DNA from 2 places in the Nocardiopsis coralliicola genome. Region 2 is predicted to be linked to the other one. Evidence: riboswitches for the same ligand, from Rfam matches in the RefSeq annotation. Region 2 holds a riboswitch; the other holds the start of a gene.

Region 1 (14,554 bases), on a different contig from region 2:
CCCCCGGGGTCTGGGTCGCCGAGGGCGCCGAAGTCGACCCGGAGGCCGTGCTCAAGGGCCCGCTCTACGTCGGCGACTACGCCAAGGTGGAGGCCGGCGCCGAACTGCGCGAGTACACCGTGCTCGGCAGCAACGTCGTCGTCCGCTCCGAGGCGTTCCTGCACCGCTCGGTGGTGCACGACAACGTCTACGTCGGCGCCAGCACCAACCTGCGCGGCTGCGTGGTCGGCAAGAACACCGACGTCATGTCGGGCGCCCGCATCGAAGAGGGCGCCATCATCGGCGAAGAGTGCGTCATCGAGTCCGAGGCCTACCTCTCCAACGACGTCAAGGTCTACCCGTTCAAGACGATCGAGGCCGGCGCGGTCGTCAACACCAACGTCATCTGGGAGTCCCGCGGCCAGCGGTCGCTGTTCGGCCCGCGCGGCGTCTCCGGCCTGATCAACGTCGAGATCACCCCGGAGCTGGCCGTCCGCCTGGCCAGCGCCTACGCCACCACCCTGAAGAAGGGGTCGGTCGTCACCACCTCGCGGGACGTCTCCCGTGCCGCGCGCACCCTGAAGCGCGCCGTCGTCAGCGCGCTCACCGCCAGCGCCATCGACGTGCGCGACCTCGAAGCCGTCCCGATGCCGGTGGCGCGGTTCAACACCTCCGGCAGCGGCGTGGCCGGCGGCATCGCCATCCGCACCTCTCCCGGCGACCCCCAGGCGGTCGACCTGGTCTTCCTGGACGACAGCGGCGCCGACCTCTCCCCGGCCGCGCAGCGCAAGCTCGAGCGGGTCTACTCCCGTGCCGAGTTCCGCCGCGCCTTCCCCGGCGAGATCGCCGAACTCTCCTTCCCCTCCCGCGGGATGGAGAACTACGCCCACGAACTGCTCCGGCGGATCGACACCTCCGGTATCGCCGAGGCGGAGATGAAGGTGGTGGTGGACGCGGCCGGCGGCACCGGCGCGCTCATCCTGCCGTCGCTGCTCGGCCGGATCGGTGCCGACGTGCTCACCCTGAACAACCGGCTGGACGAGAAGTCGCCCACCGACACCCTCGCCAAGCAGATGCGCGACCTGCAGCACCTCGGTGAGCTGGTCTCCGAATCCGGCGCCGACTTCGGGGTGCGCTTCGACCCGGTCGCCGAGCGGCTGGCCATCGTCGACGAGCACGGCGAGCTCATCGACAACGAGCGGGCCCTGCTCGTCGTCCTCGACCTCGTCGCGGCCGAACGGCGCGGCGGCCGCGTCGCCCTGCCGGTCACCACCACCCGCGTGGCCGAGGACGTCGCCCGCTTCCACGGGGTCACCGTGCAGTGGACCCCCACCGCCACCGACGAGCTCACCAAGGCCGCCCAGGCCGACGACATCGTGTTCGCCGGCGACGGCCGCGGCGGCTACATCCTGCCCGAGTTCTCCCGCACCTCCGACGGCATCGCCGCGTTCGTGCGCCTGCTCGGCCTGGTGGCCCGCACCCGGCTCGCGCTCGGCGAGATCGACCGCCGCATCCCGCAGGCCCACCAGCTGCGCCGCTCGGTGCCCACGCCGTGGGCCGTCAAGGGCAGCGTCATGCGCGCCGTGGTGGAGGCCGCCGCCGACCGCGACGTCGACACCACCGACGGCGTCCGCGTCGTCGAGCCGGACGGATCCTGGGCCCTGGTCCTGCCCGATACCTCTGAAGCGGTCACCCATATCTGGGCCGAGGGGGCCGACTCCGATACCGCGCAGACGCTGCTCGACCGGTGGGCCGCGGTGGTGGAGCGGGCCGAGGGCTGACCGGGCGCAGGCGCCGGGCGGCCGCCGCCCGGCGCCCGGCCGGACCCGGCACCGGAACGGCCGGAGTCGGCCGAAAACCGTTGTGCGGGCGAAGGGCCCGGGGGCGCCGTGCAGGCCCGGATATGGTTTAGAGTCGAGTGTTCCCGCAACGCCTGGTACGCGCGGGATCGCGCAGGGGCCGGCCGCGGGCCGGTCCGCCGCCGGAGGGATGAGGACGGCGGGAACATGGGGTGCGTTCCCATCGTTGCCCAGTTGAGATTGCCCGGGAGGTGAGAATCTCCGGCATCCAGGCACACCCGACCAGCAGCCGATATCTGAGCACCGCCCCGCGCGGTAGGAGGCCGAGCCGACCTATGTCGAGCGTTAACTGCACGCACTGCGGTCATGCCGTTGCGGATGATGCCCGCTTCTGCTCCCACTGCGGCACCCCCGTGGCCGGGGGCGGTCAGAGCGCCCCGCGTGCCGGCGAGCGCCGCGACTCCGTCGGCGAGACCACGTCCACCATCTCCATCGCGGGGATCCAGGCCCTCGAGGCAGAGGTCGACGGCGGCGACGAGGTCAGCGCCGACGCCACCAACGTCGAGGCGCTGCCCGCCGGCACCGCGCTGCTGGTCGTCAAGCGCGGCCCCAACGCCGGCAGCCGGTTCCTGCTCGACTCCGACGTGACCACGGCCGGCCGCCACCCCAACAGCGACATCTTCCTCGACGACGTCACCGTCTCCCGCCGCCACGTGGAGTTCTTCCGCCGCGGCGACGGGTTCGGCGTCCGCGACGTGGGCAGCCTCAACGGCACCTATGTCAACCGCGAGCGCATCGACGAGGCGGAGATCGGCGCCGGCGACGAGGTGCAGATCGGCAAGTTCCGGCTGGTGCTGCTCACCAAGCCGCGGCGCTGACGGCGACGGGCCCGGGCAGGCCGCGGCCGGATGGTTTGCGGCCGCCCGCGACCGGACAGCCTTGTAGGGAAGAGCGTCGGCGGGTCCCGCCGGCAACCGGCGGTCCGCAGGACCCCTCGGACGCGACGAGTCGTGGGACGGAGACGCGGTGAAGCACATGGAGGTCGTCGGCGTCCGGGTTGAGATGCCTTCGAATCAGCCCATCGTCCTGCTCAAGGAGAGCGACGGCGAGCGCTACCTCCCGATCTGGATCGGCGCGGTCGAGGCAACGGCCATCGCGCTGGCCCAGCAGGGGGTCGCCCCCGCGCGCCCGCTCACCCACGACCTGTTCCGCGACGTGCTGGACGCCCTCGGCGCCACGCTCGACACGGTCACCATCACGGCGCTGAACGACGGCATCTTCTACGCCGAGCTCGCCTTCTCCAACGGCATCGAGGTCAGCGCCCGCCCGTCGGACTCCATCGCGCTCGCCCTGCGGACCGGGGCCGCCATCTACGCCGACGAGGACGTCGTCGACGAGGCCGGTGTCCCCATCCCCGACGAGCAGGAGGACGAAGTGGAGAAGTTCCGCGAGTTCCTCGACACCATCACCCCCGAGGACTTCGGGCGTACGACGTAGCCGCCGCCCGCCGGAGCGGTGCGCTGCACCGGCTCCGCGGCCGGCCGCAGCGTAGCCGGAGCGGCCCGCTCCGTCCAGAGCGGCCTCCGGGGGCCTCCAGGGGCCGGCATCCCGCCGCGGCCCTTCTTTTCTTCTGCCGGCAGTGCGGCTGCAGGTGAGCTCGGTTCCGTTCTTTCCCGGCATTCCTGATCGGTGCCGATCCGCGCCGGTGCTCGGCGTTCCGCGGCCGCGCGCGGCAAGTGGGGCCGGCGGCGCGGCGCGGAGGGCTCCGCGCGCGGCTCGTCTCCGTCCGGAGCGGCCGCCGGGGGAGACCCCGCGGGCCGCCGGCGGCTTCGCCGCGGAGGCGGCGGCTGCTGCGGCGGGGGCCGCGGCCTCCGCCCGGGTGCCGGTCCGTTCGGCTCCGTCCTGGCATTCCCGATCGGTGCCGGACCGCGTCGGTGCTCGGCCTGCCGTGGCCGACTGCGGCCGCGCCGTGCGTGATCCGGCCCCGTGCGGTGCCCAGTAGCGCCATCGCGGGCCGCGCACCGCTGCTGTGCCCGGAGCGCGGCGTGCCGGAGGCCGGTACCTGGCGCGCGGCCGAGTCCCTGCGCGGCACGGCCCGTGCCCAGAGCTGCGGTCCGCGGCGCGCGCTGCGGCTGCTCCCGCCCGTGCGGCAGCTCTCTGGCAACGCCCCCTCGCCGGACCGCGGCACCGCCGGCGTGCCGGGCGGCCGGCTCTGCTGCGCAGGACCAGCTCCGCCGCAGGGTGCAGCCCGGCCCCCGTCCCGATCTGCGCGGTCAGGTCCGCTGGTCCGCGGCCTCCTCCGCCGCGGCCAGGAGCTTCTCCTGCCGGGCAGCGACGCGCTTGCGCTCCGGCCCCGGGACCCGCAGCAGGGCCTCCCGGCGGCCGGACCGGTCAGCCAGCTCCATGGCGTCGCGCCGTTCGAGGTCGAGCGCTGCGCCCTGGCTGGCCAGGGCATGGCGGATCCGCGACCGGTACGGGATCCGGACGGCTGCAGAGACCACCATCGCCAGGGCGAACACCGTCAGCGCCGCCAGGAGCGCCCCCCAACTCGGGCCGCCCGCCGCCGCGGCGGCCATCCACTGCGCGCCCACGGCCAGCACCAGGAGCAGCAGCGCCGCCCAGGCCCGCCGCGCGTTGGGCCGCCAGGACGCTGCCGCGAGCAGCCCCACCGCGGTGCCGGCGACCGCCCCCGTCGCCCAGGAACCGCCGAGGCCGGTGAGCAGGATGGTCCCGATGAGCGCCATCGCATCGCCGAAGGCGCCCTGCCCCCAGGCAGGGCTCGCAGCCGCCGCTGCGCCGCCCGCCGCGTAGCCGGCCGCCTGTGCTCCGATGCCCGCCAGGGACCCGGCCACGAAGCCGTCGAGCGGGCCGCTCAGTGCGCGGGGCGCGGCGACGGCGATCAGCACCGCGCCGCACGCGATCAGCGCGACGGCGGCGAGCGCGTCGAGGAACCCGCCGCTCCACGGGGTTCCGGGCACCGCGGTGAACGGTGTCGCCGGCGTGGCCGACGCGGCCGCGACCGGCGCGATCCCGCCGACCGCGAGCACCCCCCACACCAGCGCGGACCCCGCCGGGATCCGGTGCGGCGGGCGCACCGGGCGCAGCCGCGCCAGCAGCGCCGCGCCGAGCACCAGCGCCGCCGCGGACACCACCAGCGTCGTCAGCGCCGACCACGGCAGCGCCGCGGCGGCCGGCCACCAGCGCACCACCAGCAGCACCGCGCCCACCGCGGATGCGAGTACGAGCAGCAGTACCGCCAGCCCGGACGCACCCCGCGGCAGCGGCGATCCATCGGAGCGCCGGCGGCGGTTCTGGCGGGACCTGCGCCGGCGCGACCCGCCGGCGGCTTCGTCGCGCGGCAGCGGGACCGGGGTGTCCGAGCTGCCCGGGTCCTCTCGGCGCCGGGAGCCCGGAGCTCCCCCGCCCGCCCCCGGCCGGTCCGTGCCATCCGCGAAATGCGCCGAGGCCCCGCGATCGCCGCCCCGCCGCTCCGGTCCGGTCCTGCTCATCGCCCAACCCCCTTCGCGCCGGCCGGATGGCCGGCCGTGCCGGTTCCACGCTGTGCACGCCGGTGCTGCCGGCGCAGGTGCCCGGGCTGCCGCGGGCGTGCCGGGCGGTGCAATGCGCCGCCGCGCGCGGGCCTGGAACCTTCCAGGGGAGGGGCGGGCGGGCTGCATCCGCGTACCGGGTTCACCGCGCGGCCCTCCGCAACCGGGTGTGCGGGCCGACCGCGAAGGCGGCCGGCGCGCAGGCCTCCGCGCTGCCGCGGTCGTGCGGGAGAGGCAGGCAGAGCGCTGCGCTGACGCCGGCCGCGCCGCGGCAGCGCAGGCGGAGTCCGGCGGGATCCCGCCCCTTCCCTGGGGGCGCCGGGGGCCGGCGGCGGGCAGGGGAGGGCCCGCGGCGCCGGTTCCTCACCGCGGCGGCCGGCGTGGGCGCCGGGCGCCGCGCTCCCGGGGCCGCGCCGCGCCAGCGTCTGAGCGGGATGTGCCTGAGGCCGGCGCCCGCTCATTGCGCGGCCTCCCGCACCTGCGTCTGCAGAGCGGCCGGGACACCGGCGGGCGTGTCGCCCCCCGGGCCGCCGGGGCTGTGCTGGGGAGAGCAGGAAGCGGCGGCCCGGGCCGGGGCGGGAAGCGCCTGGACTGCGGCGCCGGCGGCCCCGTCCAGCGCGGCGCGGCCGAGGCCGCGGAGCAGTGCACGCCAGGTATCGCTGCACGGTCCCGGGGGTTCGGCGGCGGCCGGCACCGCCGCACCTGACCCCAGCGGCGCCCCGGCGTCCTGCTCGTCTTCCGCGGCGGCGTCTTTGGAGGTGAAGGCGATCGACCGCGGTACCACTGCCGCCGCGTCGGTCTCCGACCGGCCGGTGCCGCGGCCGGCTGTGAGGACCATGGCCACGGCGAAGCCGCCGCCGGGAGCCGTGTACACGCTGGCCTGCCCGGTTTCCGCGGTGCTGCGCAGCCGCCCGGCGAGCCCGTCCGCCCCGGAGCGGGACCGCACCGGCGACGGATAGCCCAGCCGCATCGAGCGGTCAGCGGTGCGCAGCTGGTCGCGCAGGCCGTCCCAGAGATCCTCCGGTTCGGCGCTGCCGGGCGGGGCGAGCGCGGTGACCCGCAGCTCGACCGCTCCGTGGGCGAACACCGCCGGCGCGCCCGCCGCGGCCGCGCCGGCACGGCGCTCCCAGCCGGAGCCGAACGCGAGGCTCGCGGTGCGCTGGCTGTCCTCGGCGACCGTGACGCGGCCCTCGGCAGGCTCCGCCCCCGGCTCGGCCGCGGCCGCGATCGGCGGCGCGCCGAGTGCCAGGAGCAGCACCGCGGCGGCGGCCGCGATGGGGAGCCAGCCCCGCTCCGGGGTGCTCCAGTACCGCCGCACCGCCTCGGGGGCGCCGCGCAGGGCGGATTGCACCATCGGCCCTCCTCCCCGGGCCGCGCGCCCGCCTGGGCCGCGCCCGCTCTCGGCGGGCCGCCGGCCGGCGGGTGCGCGCTGTCGGTGTCGCGGAGGCCCGCCGCGGCGGGCCCGTCTTCCACAGAAGCATCAAAATGGGCCGATACAGAGATATAGCGGTGCGAATTGGTCAACCCTTGTTCGGGCTTTTCCCGCGGGGTGCCTGTGCGGGCTGCGCGCGGGGCCCGGCCGCCGGGACCGCCGGGGGCCAGGGCCCGAAAACACTGCCGGAACCAGGCTCCGTCGCGTATCGTGGTCGCCCCTTCATTCCCCGTGACGGAAGGTCCCCCGTGAGTCTGCGTATCTGCTCCCTCATCGTCGACGCGAACCAGTCGGTGCCGGCCGACGGCGAATACCACACGCTCCGCTTCCCGTACGGCGACGCGGAGTCCTCGGACCTGTGGAACATGCACGCCGCCGCCCAGCCCGACGGCGCCGAGTCCGCCTATCCCGACGAGCGCTCCGCCCTCATCTGGCCTTCCGCGGAGGGCTGGGGCACGGTGACCGCGATGATCCACTGGTCCGACGGGTCCTATCGGGAGGTCCGCAGCCAGCTCGTGCGCGACCCGCTGGGCCTCGCCGGCGGCCCGGACACCACCTGCACCGAGGACCACGCCGCCACCCCCGGCGGCCAGTACACCGCCAAGCACCACGCCCTGTTCGTGCACCCGGACGTCCCGCTGGCACTCCAGGTCCGCCATGACGGCAGCTCGGCGGCGACGGTCGAGCACGCCCAGTTCAAGCTGGCGATCGAGACGGACGTCGAGCGTCCCTAGGGCGTGTCGGGTGGACACCTGTCCCGCTGCGCGGCGCCCGGGCACGCCCTCGCTGCGTTCTCCTCTTCTCGACTGGGAAAACCCGCCCTGACGCTCTCGCCGGCCTTGCGCCGGGTGCGCCGGGCGGGCGTGCGGCAGCCGACCCGGTGCGAGCGGCGGCCGGCCGTGGCGCGAATAACAGTTCGGGACGGCCTCGGCCCCGCCGCCCCGGTCAGCGCACTACGGTGCGTCACCGGGCGGGCGGGGCCACAGGGAACGGCGCAAACCTGCTGATGGCACCGGCGTGTCGCGCGCGAAATCCGCGGCCGCCACGCCCTACGATGATCACGAGTCGCTGCTGAGCTGCCGAAACCGCCCCCCGACCGGTGGATGACACCGGATGGCGCACGGTTCCGCGACGCGCCGGGGGGTGTCGTTGACGCTCTCTGCGCGACCGGCTTACCTTCAATGTCGAAGCACCCGCGGCGCAACCCTTCGCAACCCCCTGGCGCTCGCGGGCCTGAGAGGCCGGAGGTTCGGCGTGGCGGTTATGAGCGGCGGTCAACAGGCTTCCGCCCCCGATCCATCGGCGACACAGCGAGCGGGGGAGCAGGGCCTACTGTGTGAAGAGGGCGTGGTGGCGCTGCCTATGGACATCGGCTACCGGGGCCCCACCGCGTGCGCCGCGGCGGGGGTCACCTACCGCCAGCTCGACTACTGGGCGCGGACCAAGCTGGTCGGGCCGAGCGTGCTGCCCGACCCCGGCGGCGCAGGAGCGCCGCTGTACGCCTTCCGCGACATCCTCATGCTGAAGGTGGTCAAGCGCCTGCTGGACACCGGCATCTCGCTCCAGCAGATCCGCATCGCGGTCGACCACCTGCGCGGCCGCGACACCGCCGACCTGGGTCAGATCACCTTGATGAGCGACGGTGTCAGCGTCTACGAATGCACCTCGCCGGACGAGGTCATCGAACTCATGCAGGGCGGCCAGGGCATGTTCGGCATCGCACTGGGGCGCGTCTGGCGGGAGCTGGAGGCCGCGCTCGGCGAGGTGCCCGGCGAGCGGCTCGCCGAACCGCTTCCCGACACCCCCCACCCCGGCGACGAGCTGGCGCGCCGCCGCCGCGAGCGCAAGACCGGCTGACCCGCGGCGCCCCGCGGCTCCGCAGCGCCTGGTGCGCCGGCACTGCGCGGCGGTGTGCACCAGCCCGCTGCGGCGGCCCCCATCCTGGCCCGCGCCGCCCTCTGCGCGCACGCGGTTTTCCGCAACCGCCTGATCCTCCCGCGCGTCGCAGCGCGGCGTCTCCTACAGTGGGGCACGTCTACCCGTAGTACGACACAATGGACACGGGCGGTCCGGCCAGTCCGGAGCGGCGCACCGGCGCTGAAGGTGCCGGAATGCGGCGTATCGCGGGATACTGGGCCAGATGATCGTCCACGAGTAGGACCGGCCGCGACCCATCGCAGCCAGATACAACTGCATCGGCCGTCGATACCGCGTGGGAGAGACCCCGGACGGGGCGCCGACGGGGCAATACTCCCCAGTAACCTCTCAGGCACCAAGGACCGCGCGGAGAAGGCCACTCTGAAGCGGCGGGCGCGCGCCCGCACGGGTGGAAGCCCGCAGCCTCACGGCCGCGAGCGACAGAGGGGGAGACACCGAGGAGAGCAGCCGCACCCGCGGCAGATGCGACCAGGAGGTCTCCATGTCGGAGCCGACGACCCCCCGATCCGCCCCTGACGGAGCGGCCGGCCCCGCGAGTGCGGCCGGCGCCCCCGCGCGCGTTTTCGCCGACCGGCACATCGGCGCCGACCCCGGCGCGATCGCCGAGATGCTGAAGACCGTCGGCTTCGACTCGCCGGCCGCGCTGATGTCGGCCGCCGTGCCCGAAACGATCCTGACCGCGCCCGGCACCCCCGCCCCGCTCGACCTGCCCGCCGCCGCGAGCGAGCGGGAGGCGCTGGCTGAGCTGCGCGCCTACGCCGACCGCAACACCGTGCGCACCCCGATGATCGGCCGCGGCTACTACGGCACCCTGGTTCCGCCGGTCATCCAGCGCAACATCCTGGAGAATCCCGCCTGGTACACGGCCTACACCCCCTACCAGCCGGAGATCTCCCAGGGCCGGCTGGAGGCGCTGCTCAACTTCCAGACCGCGGTCGCCGACCTCACCGGGCTCGCCGTCGCCGGCGCGTCGCTGCTGGATGAGGCCACCGCCGCCGCCGAGGCGATGACGCTGGCCCGCCGCGCCACCCGCGTCAAGAGCGACGTGTTCGTCGTCGACGCCGACGTCTTCCCGCAGACCCTGGCGGTGCTGCGCACCCGCGCCGAGCCACTCGGCATCGAGATCGTCACCGCCGACCTCACCGAGGGCCTGCCCGACGGAGACCTGTTCGGCGTGCTCGTGCAGTACCCGGCGTCCAGCGGCGCGGTCCGCGACCCGGGCCCGGTCATCGCGGCCGCGCACGAGCGGGGCGCGCTCGCCGTCGTCGCCGCCGACATCCTCGCCCTCACGGTGCTGGCCAGCCCCGGCTCCCGCGGCGCCGACATCGCCGTCGGCTCCACCCAGCGGTTCGGCGTCCCGATGGGCTTCGGCGGCCCGCACGCCGGCTACATGTCGGTCCGCGAAGGGCTTCAGCGCCAGCTGCCCGGCCGCCTGGTCGGCGTCTCCAAGGACGCGGCCGGGAAGACGGCCTACCGGCTCGCCCTGCAGACCCGCGAGCAGCACATCCGCCGCGAGAAGGCCACCAGCAATATCTGCACCGCGCAGGTGCTGCTCGCGGTGATGGCCGGCATGTACGCCGTCTACCACGGGCCGCACGGGCTGCGCGCGATCGCCGAGGACGTGCACGCCCGCACCGTCCGCCTCGCCGACGGGCTGCGCGCCCGCGGCGCCCGGGTGGTGCACCCGGAGTTCTTCGACACGCTGCGGGTCCGCGTGCAGGGCGGGGCGGCCGCGAAAGTCGCCGCGGCCGCTGAGCGCGGCGTCGACCTGCTGCGCGTCGACGACGACACGGTCGGCATCAGCTGCGACGAGGCCACCACCGACGCCGACATCGCTGCGGTCCTCGCTGTCTTCGGCACCGACCCCTCCAGCGCCGCCGCGGAACCGCGCAGCGCGCTCCCCGCTGACCTGCAGCGCGGGGTCGACTACCTCGACCACGAGGTCTTCCACTCGCACCGCAGCGAGACGTCGCTGCTGCGCTACATGCGCGGCCTCGCCGACAAGGACCTAGCGCTGGACCGCAGCATGATCCCGCTGGGCTCGTGCACGATGAAGCTCAACGCCACCGCCGAGATGGAGGCGGTGACCTGGCCGGAGTTCGCGCAGCTGCACCCGCTTGCGCCGCTGTCCGGGGCGGCCGGCACCGTTGCGCTCATCCGCGACCTGGAGCGCTGGCTGGCCGAGGTCACCGGCTACGACGCCGTTTCGCTGCAGCCCAACGCCGGCTCGCAGGGAGAGCTGGCCGGCCTGCTGGCCATCCGCGGCTACCACCGCAGCCGCGGCGAGACCGGCCGCGACGTCTGCCTGATCCCGTCCTCGGCGCACGGCACCAACGCCGCCAGCGCCGTCATGGCGGGGATGCGGGTCGCCGTGGTCGCCTGCGACGACGCCGGCAACGTCGACCTGGACGACCTGCGCGCCAAGCTCGACAAGCACGCCGGCGCGGTGTCGGCCATCATGGTCACCTACCCCTCGACGCACGGCGTCTACGAGGAGTCCATCACCCAGGTGTGCCGCCTCGTGCACGAGGCCGGCGGCCAGGTCTACGTCGACGGCGCCAACTTCAACGCGCTGCTCGGCTGGGCCAAGCCCGGCAAGTTCGGCGCCGACGTCAGCCACCTCAACCTGCACAAGACCTTCTGCATCCCGCACGGCGGCGGCGGTCCGGGTGTGGGCCCGGTCGCGGTCCGCAGCCACCTCGCCGGGTTCCTGCCCAACCACCCCGGACAGCCGGAGGCCGGCCCGCACACCGGTGTGGGCCCGGTCTCGGCGGCGCCGTTCGGTTCGGCGGGCATCCTGCAGATCTCCTGGGCCTACATCCGCATGATGGGCGGCGACGGCCTGCGCGCGGCCACCGAGGCCGCGGTGCTCACCGCGAACTACGTCGCCAAGCGCCTGGAGCCGTACTACCCGGTGCTCTACACCGGCGAGGGCGGCCTGGTCGCCCACGAGTGCATCATCGATGTCCGCGCCCTGGCGAAGAGGACCGGGATCAGCAACGAGGACATCGCCAAGCGCCTGATCGACTACGGCTTCCACGCGCCGACGATGTCGTTCCCGGTCAACGGCACCCTCATGGTGGAGCCGACGGAGAGCGAGGACCTGGCCGAGCTCGACCGGTTCATCGACGCCATGATCGCCATCCGGCACGAGATCGACCGGGTCGCCGACGGCACCGATGACGCCGACGACAACCCGCTGAAGAACGCGCCGCACACCGCGGAGGCCCTCACTGCCGACGAGTGGGACCACGCCTACCCGCGCAGCCGCGGCGCCTACCCGGTCGCGCGGCTGCGCCGGGAGAAGTACTGGGCGCCGGTGGCCCGCATCGACCAGGCCTACGGCGACCGCAACCTCGTCTGCTCCTGCCCGCCGCCGGAGGCGTTCGAGGGCATGTGACCGACCGGTCCGGCCCGCGGGTCCGGACCGCGCTCCGCCGGCCGCTGCAGCGGCCGGCGGGACCTGTACTGCCCCCGCCCGGAGCCCGGGCGGGGGCAGTGCTGTCGGTACCCCGGCGCTGGAGGGGCGGTGGGGCGGGGGCTCGGCGGTTGGTGCGCGGCGGTGCGGACGGAATTATCGGAAAGATTGTTTTCGGTAAGCGCGCACGTCATGCAGCGGCCGAATGGGAGCGTTCCCATTTTCTGGTGGCGCCCCTCTTGCGGGCGCCCAGGTGCCGCCGTAGCGTCGCCACTGATTCGATCCGTGACCGGGCAGGCGCGCTCGGTCATCCCGCACCCGCGTCCCGATCCGCGGCGCTCCCGCGCCCGGGCGGGGCAGATCGGAGCCCCCATGTCCCCCTTTGCTTCGTCCCCCTCCGCGGGGCGGCGCCGCCGCTCCGCCGGCCGCCCGGCCGGGATCCGCCCGGCCGTCCCGGCCGCGCTGGCCTCCCTCGCCGCGGCCGCCGCCCTCGGGATCGTCGCCGCTGCACCCCCGTCGGCGGCCGAGCCGGCCGCGGGCGCGGCCGACCTCGTCTGGAGCGACGAGTTCGACGGCGAGGCGGGCGGCGCCCCGGACGCCGCGAACTGGACCCACGAGACCGGCGACCACGGCTGGGGCAACGGCGAGCTGCAGAACTACACCACCAGCCGGGAGAACTCCGCCCTCGACGGCGACGGCAACCTCGTCATCACCGCCCGCCAGGAGGGCGAGGGCTACACCTCGGCCCGGATGGTGACCAAGGACAAGGTCGAGCACTCCTACGGCCGGGTCGAGGCCCGTATCCAGATCCCCCGCGGCCAGGGCATCTGGCCGGCCTTCTGGATGCTGGGCGCCGACTTCCCCGAGACCGAGTGGCCCAACTCCGGCGAGATCGACATCATGGAGAACGTCGGCTTCGAGCCCTCCACGGTGCACGGCAGCGTGCACGGGCCCGGCTACTCCGGCGGCGAGGGCATCACCGGCGGCTACGACCACCCGCAGGGCGGCGACTTCGCCGACGGCTTCCACGTCTACGCGATCGACTGGGAGCCGGGCTCCATCACCTGGTCGGTGGACGGCGAGCCGTTCCACACCGTCACCCCCGCCGACACCGGCGGCAACGAGTGGGTCTTCGACCAGGAGTTCTTCCTGATCCTCAATGTCGCGGTCGGGGGAGAGTGGCCCGGCTATCCCGACGAGACCACCGAGTTCCCCCAGGAGATGAAGGTCGACTACGTCCGCCTGTACGACAGCTGACGCGCAGTCCTCCGCCGGGCCGGCGGCGCGCACTTCGGCCCTGCTGCCGCCGCTGACGCCCCGGAGTGGACCGATGACGGGTCCGCTCCGGGGCGGCCGCAGGGGAGGCCTGGGGTGCCGGGGGAGCGCTTTGCCGCCGCGGAAATCTACGCCGTAAAGGCGGCGGGATGTGTGCCGCACCGCCCCGGCGGACGCCGGTCGCACCGCAACACCCGGAACGAAGGCGGCCGAGGCCGGTGCAGGAACCGCTAGTCTCCTTTCGGACCGCGCCTTCGGCCGCCCCGGCGGAGGGCGCCCGCCCCCGCGCCCCCGGAGACTGCAGCGATGACAGCGACGACCGGAGCCTCGGCCACCGGCACCCCCGACGGCGATCCCGCGGACCTCTGCGAGCAGGGGCGCGACCTGGCGGCGAGCGGGCACTACGCCCGGGCCGCCCAGGTCTATGAGCGGGTGCTGGACGGCGGGTCCGAGGAGTACCGCGCCCAGGCCGCCATGGGACTGGCCGTCGCCCGCCACGGCGCCGGCAAGGTGGCTGAGGCGCGCGCCGCCGCGCGGGCCGCCATGGCGACGAACGACCCGGAGTACGGGCCGCGGGCCGCCTGCCACCTGGCGCTCACCTTCGAGGAGGAAGGGCGCGACGACGGCGCCGAGCAGGCGTGGCGGCACGCGCTCGACTGCGGCAACGACCGCTACACCGCTGCCGCCCACCACGGACTGGCGCGGATCCTGGAGGACCGCGGCGAGACCGAGGCCGCCCAGCCGCACTGGCAGGGCGCCCTGGACGGCGGACCGGCGACCGCTCCCGCGGCCGCGCAGGACTACGCCGAGCGCCTGCTGGCCCGCGGCCTGCCGGCCGAAGCAGAGGAGGCCGTGCACCGCGGCCTGGAGAAGGACGAGCAGCCGGGGCTGCGGCTGCTTCTCGGCGCGGTCCATGTCGAGCGCGCCATCGCCGAGTTCGGGGCCGTGGTCGACGCGGCCGCGCCGCAGCGTCCCGCGCGCCGCTCCGCGGCGCAGGGGGGCGGCCCGCAGGCAGCGGGGGAGCGGCGCGCCGAAGACCGCGGAGAGGCCGGCGTCGGGCCGGGAACGGCCGCGGCAGCCACGGAGCTGCTGGCCCGCCTGCTGGCGGTGCGCGGCGACGCCGATGCGGCGGCCCAGGTCTGGGAGGAGGGCGCCGGCCACGCAG
Region 2 (8,946 bases):
TGCAGGAAGTAGTGGAGGACGGCTGGCACGATCCCCGCCGCGCCGTTGGTCGGGGCGGTGACCACCCGCCCGCCCGCGGCGTTCTCCTCGTTGACGGCCAGCGCGTACAGCGAGATCCAGTCGCTGCCGACCATCGGGTCGGGGGACGCGGCCGCCGGCGCGAGCAGGCCGCCGGTGTCGCAGCGTCCGCCGAGCTGCCGGTAGAGCCGGTGCGCCCGGCGCGGCACCGCAAGGCCGCCCGGCAGGGTGCCTTCCGCCAGGACGCCGCGCCGCACGCACTGCCGCATCGCCGCCCAGATCTCCAGCAGCCCGGCCCGGATCTCGGCGTCGGTCCGGCCGAAGGCGCGCTCGTTGGCGGCCGTCACCGCGCTGATCGACATGCCGGTCTCCCGGCAGATCCGGAGCAGTTCGGCCGCCGACGCGAACGGATAGGGCTGCACCGTCGTGTCCGGCGTGATCCGGTCGGCGCCGACCGCTGCCTCGTCCACGACGAAGCCGCCGCCCACCGAGTAGGAGACGGTGGAGCGCACGGTGGAGCCGTCCGCCGCCAGCGCGGTGAACCGCATCCCGTTCGGGTGCCCGGGCAGGCTCTCCTTGCGGCGGAACTCCACATCGCGCCCTGGCGCGAAGGCGACCTCGGTGCCGTCCGGCAGGTCGAGCGCACCGCGCTCGGCGGTGCGCGCGAGCAGCCCGGGCACCGCGTCGGCATCGACGGTCTCCGGCGCCTCGCCGAGCAGTCCGAGCACCACGGCGCGGTCGCTGCCGTGGCCCTTGCCGGTCAGCGCCAGCGATCCGTACAGCGCGCAGACGATCCGGTCGGTGCGCGCCGCATCGCCGGACGCGGCGAGCGCCGCGGCGAACGAGCGGGCCGCCCGCATCGGGCCGACCGTGTGCGAGCTGGACGGGCCGATACCGATCGTGAACAGGTCGAAGACTGAGATGGCCATGTGCCTGCCCTCCTCGTTGAGCACAGGACGCTGGTGGGATGCGGCGGCGGTGGTCCGGCGCAGACGGAAGCGGCCGGGCCGGACACCGCACCCGCCGCGGGATGCGTGCCCGGCCCGGCCGCCGCGCCGGCCCCGGGGCGCACCGCGCCCCGGGGGTGTGCGCCTACAGGCCCGGGTAGAGCGGGTGCTTGCGCGTCAGCGCCTCCACCCGCCCGCGGAGCGCGGCGGCGCCGTAATCCGGCTTGAGCGCCTCGGCGATCACGTCGGCGACCTCGGTGAAGTCGCCGTCGCCGAACCCGCGGGTGGCCAGCGCCGGCGTGCCGATGCGCAGCCCGGAGGTGACCATCGGCGGGCGCGGGTCGTTCGGCACCGCGTTGCGGTTCACGGTGATGCCCACCTCGTGCAGCCGGTCCTCGGCCTCCTGGCCGTTGAGCGGAGACTCGACCAGGTCCACCAGCACCAGGTGCACGTCGGTGCCGCCACTGGCGACCTGCACGCCGGCCTCGCGGGCGTCCGGCGCCGACAGCCGCTCGGCGAGGATGCGCGCGCCGGACACGGTGCGCCGCTGGCGGTCGGCGAAGTCCTCGCTCGCCGCCGCCTTCAGCGCCACCGCCTTGGCCGCGATGACGTGCTCCAGCGGTCCCCCCTGCATGCCGGGGAACACCGCCGAGTTGATCTTCTTGGCGAAGGCCTGGCGGCACAGGATGAGGCCGCCGCGCGGGCCGCCCAGCGTCTTGTGCGTGGTGGTGGTGGTGACGTCGGCATAGGGCACCGGGTTGGGGTGCAGGCCCGCCGCCACCAGGCCGGCGAAGTGCGCCATGTCGACCATCAGCAGGGCGCCCACCGAGTCGGCGATCTCCCGGAACCGGGCGAAGTCGAGCTGGCGCGGGTAGGCCGACCAGCCGGCCACGATCATCGCCGGGCGGTGCTCCTCGGCGAGCCGGGCGACCTCGTCGTAGTCGACCGTGCCGTCGCTCTCCCGCACGTGGTACGGCACCGGGTTGAGCATCTTGCCGGAGTAGTTGATCTTCATGCCGTGCGTCAGGTGCCCGCCGTGCGCCAGGTCGAGCCCGAGGATGGTGTCCCCGTGCTTGAGCAGCGCGAAGTAGACGGCGGTGTTGGCCTGGGCGCCGGAGTGCGGCTGCACGTTGGCGTGGTCGGCCCCGAACAGCTCCTTGGCGCGCTCGATCGCCAGGGTCTCCACCACGTCGACGTACTCGCAGCCGCCGTAGTAGCGGCGGCCGGGGTAGCCCTCGGCGTACTTGTTGGTGAGCACGGTGCCCTGCGCGTCGAGGACCGCGCGGGGCGCGAAGTTCTCCGACGCGATCATCTCCAGCGTGTCGCGCTGGCGGGTGAGCTCGCTGTCCACCGCGACGGCAACCTCGGGGTCGAACTCCGCCAGGGTGCTGTCGAACGGGTTCGCGGATGCACTCATACTCAGCCCTCGCCTTCGGTCAGCCGGGTGTACTCGTCGGCGGTCAGCAGGCCCTCCGGCTCGCCGGATAGCTCCACCTTGAACAGCCAGCCCTGGCCGTAGGGGTCACTGCCGATCACCTCGGGGTCGTCGACGGCGGCGGAGTTGACCTCGACGACCGAGCCGCTGACCGGCGCGTAGAGGTCGCTGACGGACTTGGTGGACTCCACCTCGCCGCAGGTGTCGCCGGCGGTGACCGCGGCGCCCGCCTCCGGCGGCTCGACGAAGACGATGTCGCCCAGGGCCTCGGCGGCGAAGGTGGTGATGCCGACGGTGGCGACGCCTCCGTCGATCGACACCCACTCGTGCTCGTTGGTGTACTTCAGCTCAGCGGGAACGCTCAATTCGACTCTCCAGGAGGGTTCGTACCGGTCTCCGGCGGCCCGGGCGCGGATCCGGCCGCACCCCTGCTCACCTGTGATTGTGCCGGGTGGCGGTGCGCAGTGCACACGCGGGCCGCCTACCGGTCCGCGCGCCGCGACCGAATGCACCGCCCGCACCGCCCGCACCGCCCGCACCGTGCGGGAGGGCGGGCCGGCAGCGCCGCCTACCCCTCGCGCTTGTAGAAGGGCAGGTCGACGACGTCCACTTCCTCGCCGCGTCCGCGGACGTCGACGGTGAACGTGCCGGCGGCAGTGTCCAGCTCCGCGTCGACGTAGGCCATGGCGATCGGACGGCCCAGGGTGGGCGAGGGAGCGCCGCTGGTGGTGGTGCCGACCTGCTCGCCGTCGCGCAGCACCGGCATCCCGGAGCGCAGCGGGCGGCGGCCGCGGCCGGCCAGCCCGATCAGCCGGCGCCCGCCGCCGCGCTCGGCGGCGCGCTCCAGCGCCGCGCGGCCGACGAACGGGCCCTCCTTGTCGAACTTGACGACCCGGCCCTGGCCGGCGTCGAACGGGGTGAGGTCGCGGCTGAGCTCCTGGCCGTACAGCGGCATGCCGGCCTCCATGCGCAGCGTGTCGCGGGCCGACAGGCCGGCCGGGACCAGGCCGTGCTCGGCCCCCTCCGCCAGCAGCGCCCGCCACACGGCGGGGGCGTCGGTGCCGGGCTCGATGAAGAGCTCGAAGCCGTCCTCGCCGGTGTAGCCGGTGCGGGCGAGCAGCACCGGATAGCCGGCGACGGTGTGCCGGTAGCCGGCGTAGTAGCGGATCCCGCCGAGGTCGGCGTCGGTCAGCGGCGCGAGGATCTCGACCGCCTTCGGCCCCTGCAGCGCGATGAGGGCGGTGCCGTCGGAGCGGTCCTCGACGCGGGCGTCGAAGCCGTCGGCGCGCTCGGTGAGCGCGGACAGCACCGCTGCGGCGTTGGCCGCGTTGGCGACCACCAGGTAGTGGTCCTCTTCGAGCCGGTAGACGATGAGGTCGTCGAGGACGCCGCCGTCGGCGTCGGTGATCATCGTGTACCGGGCGCGGCCGGTCTTGACCTTGGAGAGGAAGCCCACCAGCGCGTAGTCGAGCAGCGCGTCGGCCTGCGGGCCGAGGATGTGGATCTCGCCCATGTGCGACAGGTCGAACAGTCCGGCCCGCTCGCGGACGGCAGTGTGCTCGGCCTTCTCGCTGCTGTAGCGGAGCGGCATGGACCAGCCGGCGAAGTCGACGAGCGTTGCCCCGGCTTCTTCGTGGACGGCGTGGAGCGGAGTGCGGCGGAGTTCCGCGGCGGAGTCGCCGACGGCGTTCATGGGGTCTCCTGAGAGGATGGTCGTCGGGTGGAACCGGGCTCGGGCCATCCTCCCCCTCTGTCATCTGTGCCTGAGAGCTTCGCCGCGCAGGGCGCGGCTTGCACCTTCGGCGGGGGCGGCGTCGCCCCTGCTTTCCAGAGTGGTCTCGCCCGGACGGTCCGTGTGCCTGAGAGGTTCTCTGGGGAGGGATTGCTCCTTCGGCGGCCCGCACCGGCTGCGCGGACGCTCTCCCGCACGGGGTCGACGACCGCCCTCACCCTAGCAGCGGCCCTTCCGCCCCTCCAGGCCGACCGCTCGCGCGGAGCGCCGCGCCGACCGGGCACCTGCCGCATACCGCTGGCGGGCCGGAGGCCGGCGCGGGCCGGCCGGGTCAGGCGTCCGTACGCCGGTGCCGGACCCGGCCGGCGCGGATGACGGTGCGTACCGACGCTGCGGGGTCGGCGAGGAGAGCGATGTCGGCGAGGGGGTCGCCGTCGACGACGAGCAGGTCGGCGGCGGCTCCGACGCGGAGCGTGCCGGCCTCGCCCTCCAAGCCCAGCAGCCGCGCCGCGGTCGTCGTGGCGGCGCGCAGGACATCCGCGGCCGGCTGCACTTGGGCGCGGATCGCGAACTCGCCGCTCTGGTGCGACTGCATGCCGCCGAGCAGGTCGCTGCCGTAGACCAGGTTGACGCCCGCTTCGTGCGCCATCCGCAGCGCGTCCAGTCCCCGGGTCAGCACGGTGTCGACCTTGGCCGCGCTCTGCGCGGGAAGCCCGTTGCGCGCGCCCTGCTCGGCCAGTTCCCGGTAGGTGACCAGGGTCGGCACCAGGAAGGCGTCGTTCTCCAGGAGCAGTTCGATGGTGGACTCGTCGATGAGGTTGCCGTGCTCGATGCAGCGCACGCCCAGGCGCAGCCCCCGGTTCACCGCCCGCGCCGTGTAGGCGTGCCCGGTGACGTAGCGGTTGGCGGCCTCGGCCTCCTCCACGACGGCGCGGATCTCGTCCGCGGAGGACTGGGTGGAGTCGATGCGGTCGGTCGGGGAGGCGACACCGCCGGAGAGCATGATCTTGAGGTGGTGGGCGCCGGTCCGCAGCTGCTCGCGCGCCGCCCGGCGGAACTCGTCCGCCCCGTCGCAGACGAGACCCGCGCCCGGGCAGCACGCGTGCGCGTCGGCGCCCTGGCGGCCGCGGGTGCGGAAGTCGCCGTGTCCGCCCGTCTGCGAGAGCGCCTTGCCCCCGAACATCAGCCGCGGGCCGTCGATCAGCCCTTCCTCCACGGCCTGTGCCAGCCCCCAGTCGCCGCCCGCGACATCGCGCACCGTGGTGAAACCGCGGCGCAGCATCGCCGTGAGGGAGCTTGCCGCATAGCTCGCCACGTAGGAGGGCGCATGGTCCATCGCGGCGCCGAGGTCGGCGCTGAACGCGGTCGGATGCACGTGGGCGTCGATGAGCCCCGGCATGAGGGTGGCGCCGGCAAGGTCGACGGTGTCCGGAGCCGGCGCGCCCGGCTCGGGCAGCGGTGCCGCGCCGCTGCCGCGGCCGGCGATGCGGTCGCCCTCCACGATCAGCCACGATCCCGGGCTGCGGGTCCCCGTCTCCGGATCGACGAGTGCTGCATCGGTGTAGAGGGTGCGTGTGGTCATGGGACACCTCCGGTCGAGGGATGGGGCGCCGCCGAAGACGGCACTGATGTGCAATATATGTTGCAGAGAGTCGGTGCGACCCTCCGGGTGGTGGTATCGCTAGTGCGGCGGCGCGGATGCGGGCGGCGCAGGGGGCGATGACGGAGGGGCCATGGCGGACTGGATCGAGACCGCGCTCGCGGGAGGGCGGCTGGGCAGGGCAGCCGAGCGGGTGATCCGGGTACTCCGCGACGAGCCGAGGTTCGCGTCGTATGCCAGCACGGCCGAGCTCGCCGGCCGTGCGGAGGTGAACGTCGCCACGGTGGTCCGCGCGGCGCAGCAGCTGGGCTTCAGCGGATGGCCTTCGCTCCGCGTCGAGCTCCGCGCGCGCTACCTGGCGTCCTTGAGTGCCGGCGAGGTACTGGCCGAGCACGCGGGCGCCGACGGGGATCCGGTGCGCGAAGCCATCCGCTCCGACCGCGCGGGCCTGCGCGTCCTGGACCAGACCGTCGACCCGGACCAGGTGCGCGCCATGGCGGCGGCCATCCACGGGGCCCGCCGGACACTGGTTCTGGGATCGGGCACCTTCGCCGCGCCCGGACTCCAGCTCTCCCATGCAGCCGGGATCATGGGCTACGACGTGGAAACGTGCCCTGTCGGCGGGACTGCCCTGGTCAATCTGCTGTCCCGGATGGGCCCGCGGGACCTGCTCTTCATCTGCGACCTGTGGATGCTGCCGGTCGCGCTGCGCTCCGCGGCCGCCATCGCGGCGGAGCGGGCCGTGCCCCTCGCCCTCCTCGCCGACCGAAGGGACTCGCCGCTGGCCGGTACGGCCGCGCACGTTGTGGTGGTGCCGAGCGAGGGCGCGGGCATGTTCCCGTCGCTGACCCCGGCCATGGCGGTGGTCCACGCGCTGCTCGCCGAGCTCGCCCGGGTGGGCGGGGAGCGCGCGCTGGCCAGCGTCCGGGAGGCCGAGCGCCTCTGGCGGCGCGCAGAGCTCTTCTGATTCGGACCGGGGCCGGCTCCGCTTCCGGCCGGCCGTGGCACTTCCCGGTGATCGACGCCACATTTTATGCAATAAGTGTTGCGTTTCACTGGATCGGACTGCTTGCATCACCTCCATCGGCCCGGCATTCCCCGTTCGGCCCCTCACGAAGGTGCACATGCAGACCACACATCTGATCATCCTCGCCGTATACCTCCTGGTGATGGTGGGTATCGGCCTCTACTGCGCCCGCTCGTCCAAGCTCGCGGGCGGCGACGACTTCCTCTTCGCCGGGCGGAGGCTGTCCACCCCGGTCATGATCGCCACGCTCCTGGTCACCTGGGTGGGATCGGGAACGATCATCGGTGGAGCGAACTTCGCCTACACCTACGGGCCGGCCGCCGGGCTGGTGTTCTTCGCCGGGACACCGCTCGGCATCCTCGTGCTGCTGCTGGCCGCGCGCCGCATCCGCCGGGCCGCCAAGCACACCATCCCGGAGCTGCTTGAGGCCCGGTTCGGCGCCTCGGTGCGCACGGTCGCCGCAGTGGTCACCACACTGGCCTACGTCGGCCTGGTTGCGTCGCAGTTCGTCGGCGGCGGGTACGTCGTCGCGCTGATCACCCCGCTCTCCCCGACCCAGGGAGCACTGCTCATCGCGGCCGTGGTGACCGTGCTGACGGTGACCGGCGGATTGTTCTCGGTCGCCTACACCGACTTCGCTTCGGCGATCGTCATCCTGTTCGCGCTGTTCGTGTCAGTGCCGCTGGTTTTCGCGGCGGTGGACGGCCCCGGCGCGTACTGGGACGGGCTGCCGGAGCAGTCGGCGACGCTGACCGGCGGGCTCAGCGGACTCCAGCTGCTCGGCTACTTCCTGCCGCTGTTCCTGCTCCTGCTGGCCGACCAGAACCTCTACCAGCGCCTCGCCGCGGCCAAAGATGAGCGCAGCGCCCGCAGATCCACCGCCGGCATGCTGGTCTCCAGCTTCTTCGTGTTCATCCCGGTGGTGCTGCTGGCGACGGCCGCATCGGTCCTCATGCCCGGTATCAACGGAGACGAGTCAGTGCTGCGGCTGGCCTCGGAGGGGTATGTCCCGGTCCTCATCGGCGGCCTGCTGCTGGCCGGCGCGGTGGCGTTCGTCATCACGACCGGTTCCTCGTTCATGCTGTCCTCGGCGTCCAACATCGTCTACGACCTGCTGGCGCGGTTCCGCCGCGCGCCGATGGCCGACCGGCAGGCCCTCGTTCTTCAGCGGGCCGCCGTCCTCGGTGTCGCCGTCGTCGCGGTGGTGCTGGGACTGTTCTTCCCCACCGTCCTGGACTTGCAGATGTACTCCTACACCATCTACGGCGCCGCGCTCACGCCGGCCGTGTTCGCGGTGCTGTTCTGGAAGCGGGCGACCACGGCCGGCGCGGTCGCCGCGCTGGTGGTCGGCGCCGCAGCCACGGTCGGCTGGGAGGCGGCGGGCGCCCCGGGCGACGTCAACGGCGTTATCGTGGCCCTCCCAGCGGCGGTGGTGGCCCTGGTCGCCGCGAGCCTGGCCACGCGCGCGCCTGCGCCGCAGGACCTTGAACGGGCAGCTGGGCACGGCGCAGAGGGCTGATCCGCTCCGCTGCCGCTCCGGGACGGGGCGGCAGCGGTCCAGGACCGCGGCCCGCCGCCCCGCCCCGCACGCTGCGTGCGCCGCCTGCGCCTTCGGGTGTCAGGCCTTGCGGCGGGCGCGCACCGACTCGGCGAGGCCGTGCAGCACCTCGACGGTGGAGTCCCAGCCCATGCACTTGTCGGTGATGGACCGGCCGTAGTCGAGCGCCGCGGGGTCGGTCAGCTTCTGCGCGCCCTCCTCGAGGAAGCTCTCCAGCATCACACCGGAGATGCCCTGCTCGCCCGCTGCGACCTGGGCGCCGATCTCGGCGGCGACGCCGGGCTGGCGGCGGTGGTCCTTGCCGGAGTTGGCGTGGCTGGCGTCGATCATCAGCCGGCGCGGCAGTCCGGAGGAGGCGATGGTGTCCAGCGCCGCCCCGACCTGCTCGGGGCCGTGGTTGGGGCCGGTCCGGCCGCCGCGCAGGATCACGTGGCAGTCGGGGTTGCCGGAGGTCACCACCACCGAGCCCGCGCCGGCCGGGTCGACGCCGAAGAAGGTGTGCGACGCCGCGGCCGCGCCGCACGCGTCGACCGCCACCTGGACGTCGCCGTCGGTCCCGTTCTTGAACCCGACCGGCATGCTCAGGCCGGAGCTGAGCTGGCGGTGCACCTGGCTCTCGGTGGTGCGGG

What was found. Region 2 has a riboswitch for glycine ahead of gcvT (glycine cleavage system aminomethyltransferase GcvT). Riboswitches for the same ligand answer to the same signal wherever they lie in the genome.
Region 1: linked by a shared signal. The riboswitch ahead of gcvP (aminomethyl-transferring glycine dehydrogenase) and the one ahead of gcvT (glycine cleavage system aminomethyltransferase GcvT) in region 2 are both predicted to bind glycine.

What each region holds. Positions count from the first base shown of each region.
Region 1 is NZ_BAAGXT010000011.1:125,999-140,552, reverse strand. It holds gene ACYVGT_RS11065 (sugar phosphate nucleotidyltransferase) at 1-1,760, shown strand, start outside; gene ACYVGT_RS11060 (FHA domain-containing protein) at 2,114-2,656, shown strand; gene ACYVGT_RS11055 (bifunctional nuclease family protein) at 2,805-3,275, shown strand; gene ACYVGT_RS11050 (PrsW family intramembrane metalloprotease) at 4,052-5,287, opposite strand; gene ACYVGT_RS11045 (hypothetical protein) at 5,784-6,680, opposite strand; gene ACYVGT_RS11040 (hypothetical protein) at 7,007-7,492, shown strand; gene ACYVGT_RS11035 (MerR family transcriptional regulator) at 8,121-8,615, shown strand; glycine riboswitch at 8,962-9,050, shown strand; gene gcvP (aminomethyl-transferring glycine dehydrogenase) at 9,178-12,096, shown strand; gene ACYVGT_RS11025 (glycoside hydrolase family 16 protein) at 12,487-13,371, shown strand; gene ACYVGT_RS11020 (tetratricopeptide repeat protein) at 13,696-14,554, shown strand, end outside.
Region 2 is NZ_BAAGXT010000040.1:727-9,672, reverse strand. It holds gene ACYVGT_RS21900 (L-serine ammonia-lyase) at 1-947, opposite strand, end outside; gene glyA (serine hydroxymethyltransferase) at 1,111-2,382, opposite strand; gene gcvH (glycine cleavage system protein GcvH) at 2,385-2,765, opposite strand; gene gcvT (glycine cleavage system aminomethyltransferase GcvT) at 2,969-4,093, opposite strand; glycine riboswitch at 4,238-4,336, opposite strand; gene ACYVGT_RS21880 (metal-dependent hydrolase family protein) at 4,464-5,714, opposite strand; gene ACYVGT_RS21875 (MurR/RpiR family transcriptional regulator) at 5,866-6,699, shown strand; gene ACYVGT_RS21870 (sodium:solute symporter family protein) at 6,857-8,278, shown strand; gene ACYVGT_RS21865 (3-deoxy-7-phosphoheptulonate synthase) at 8,378-8,946, opposite strand, start outside.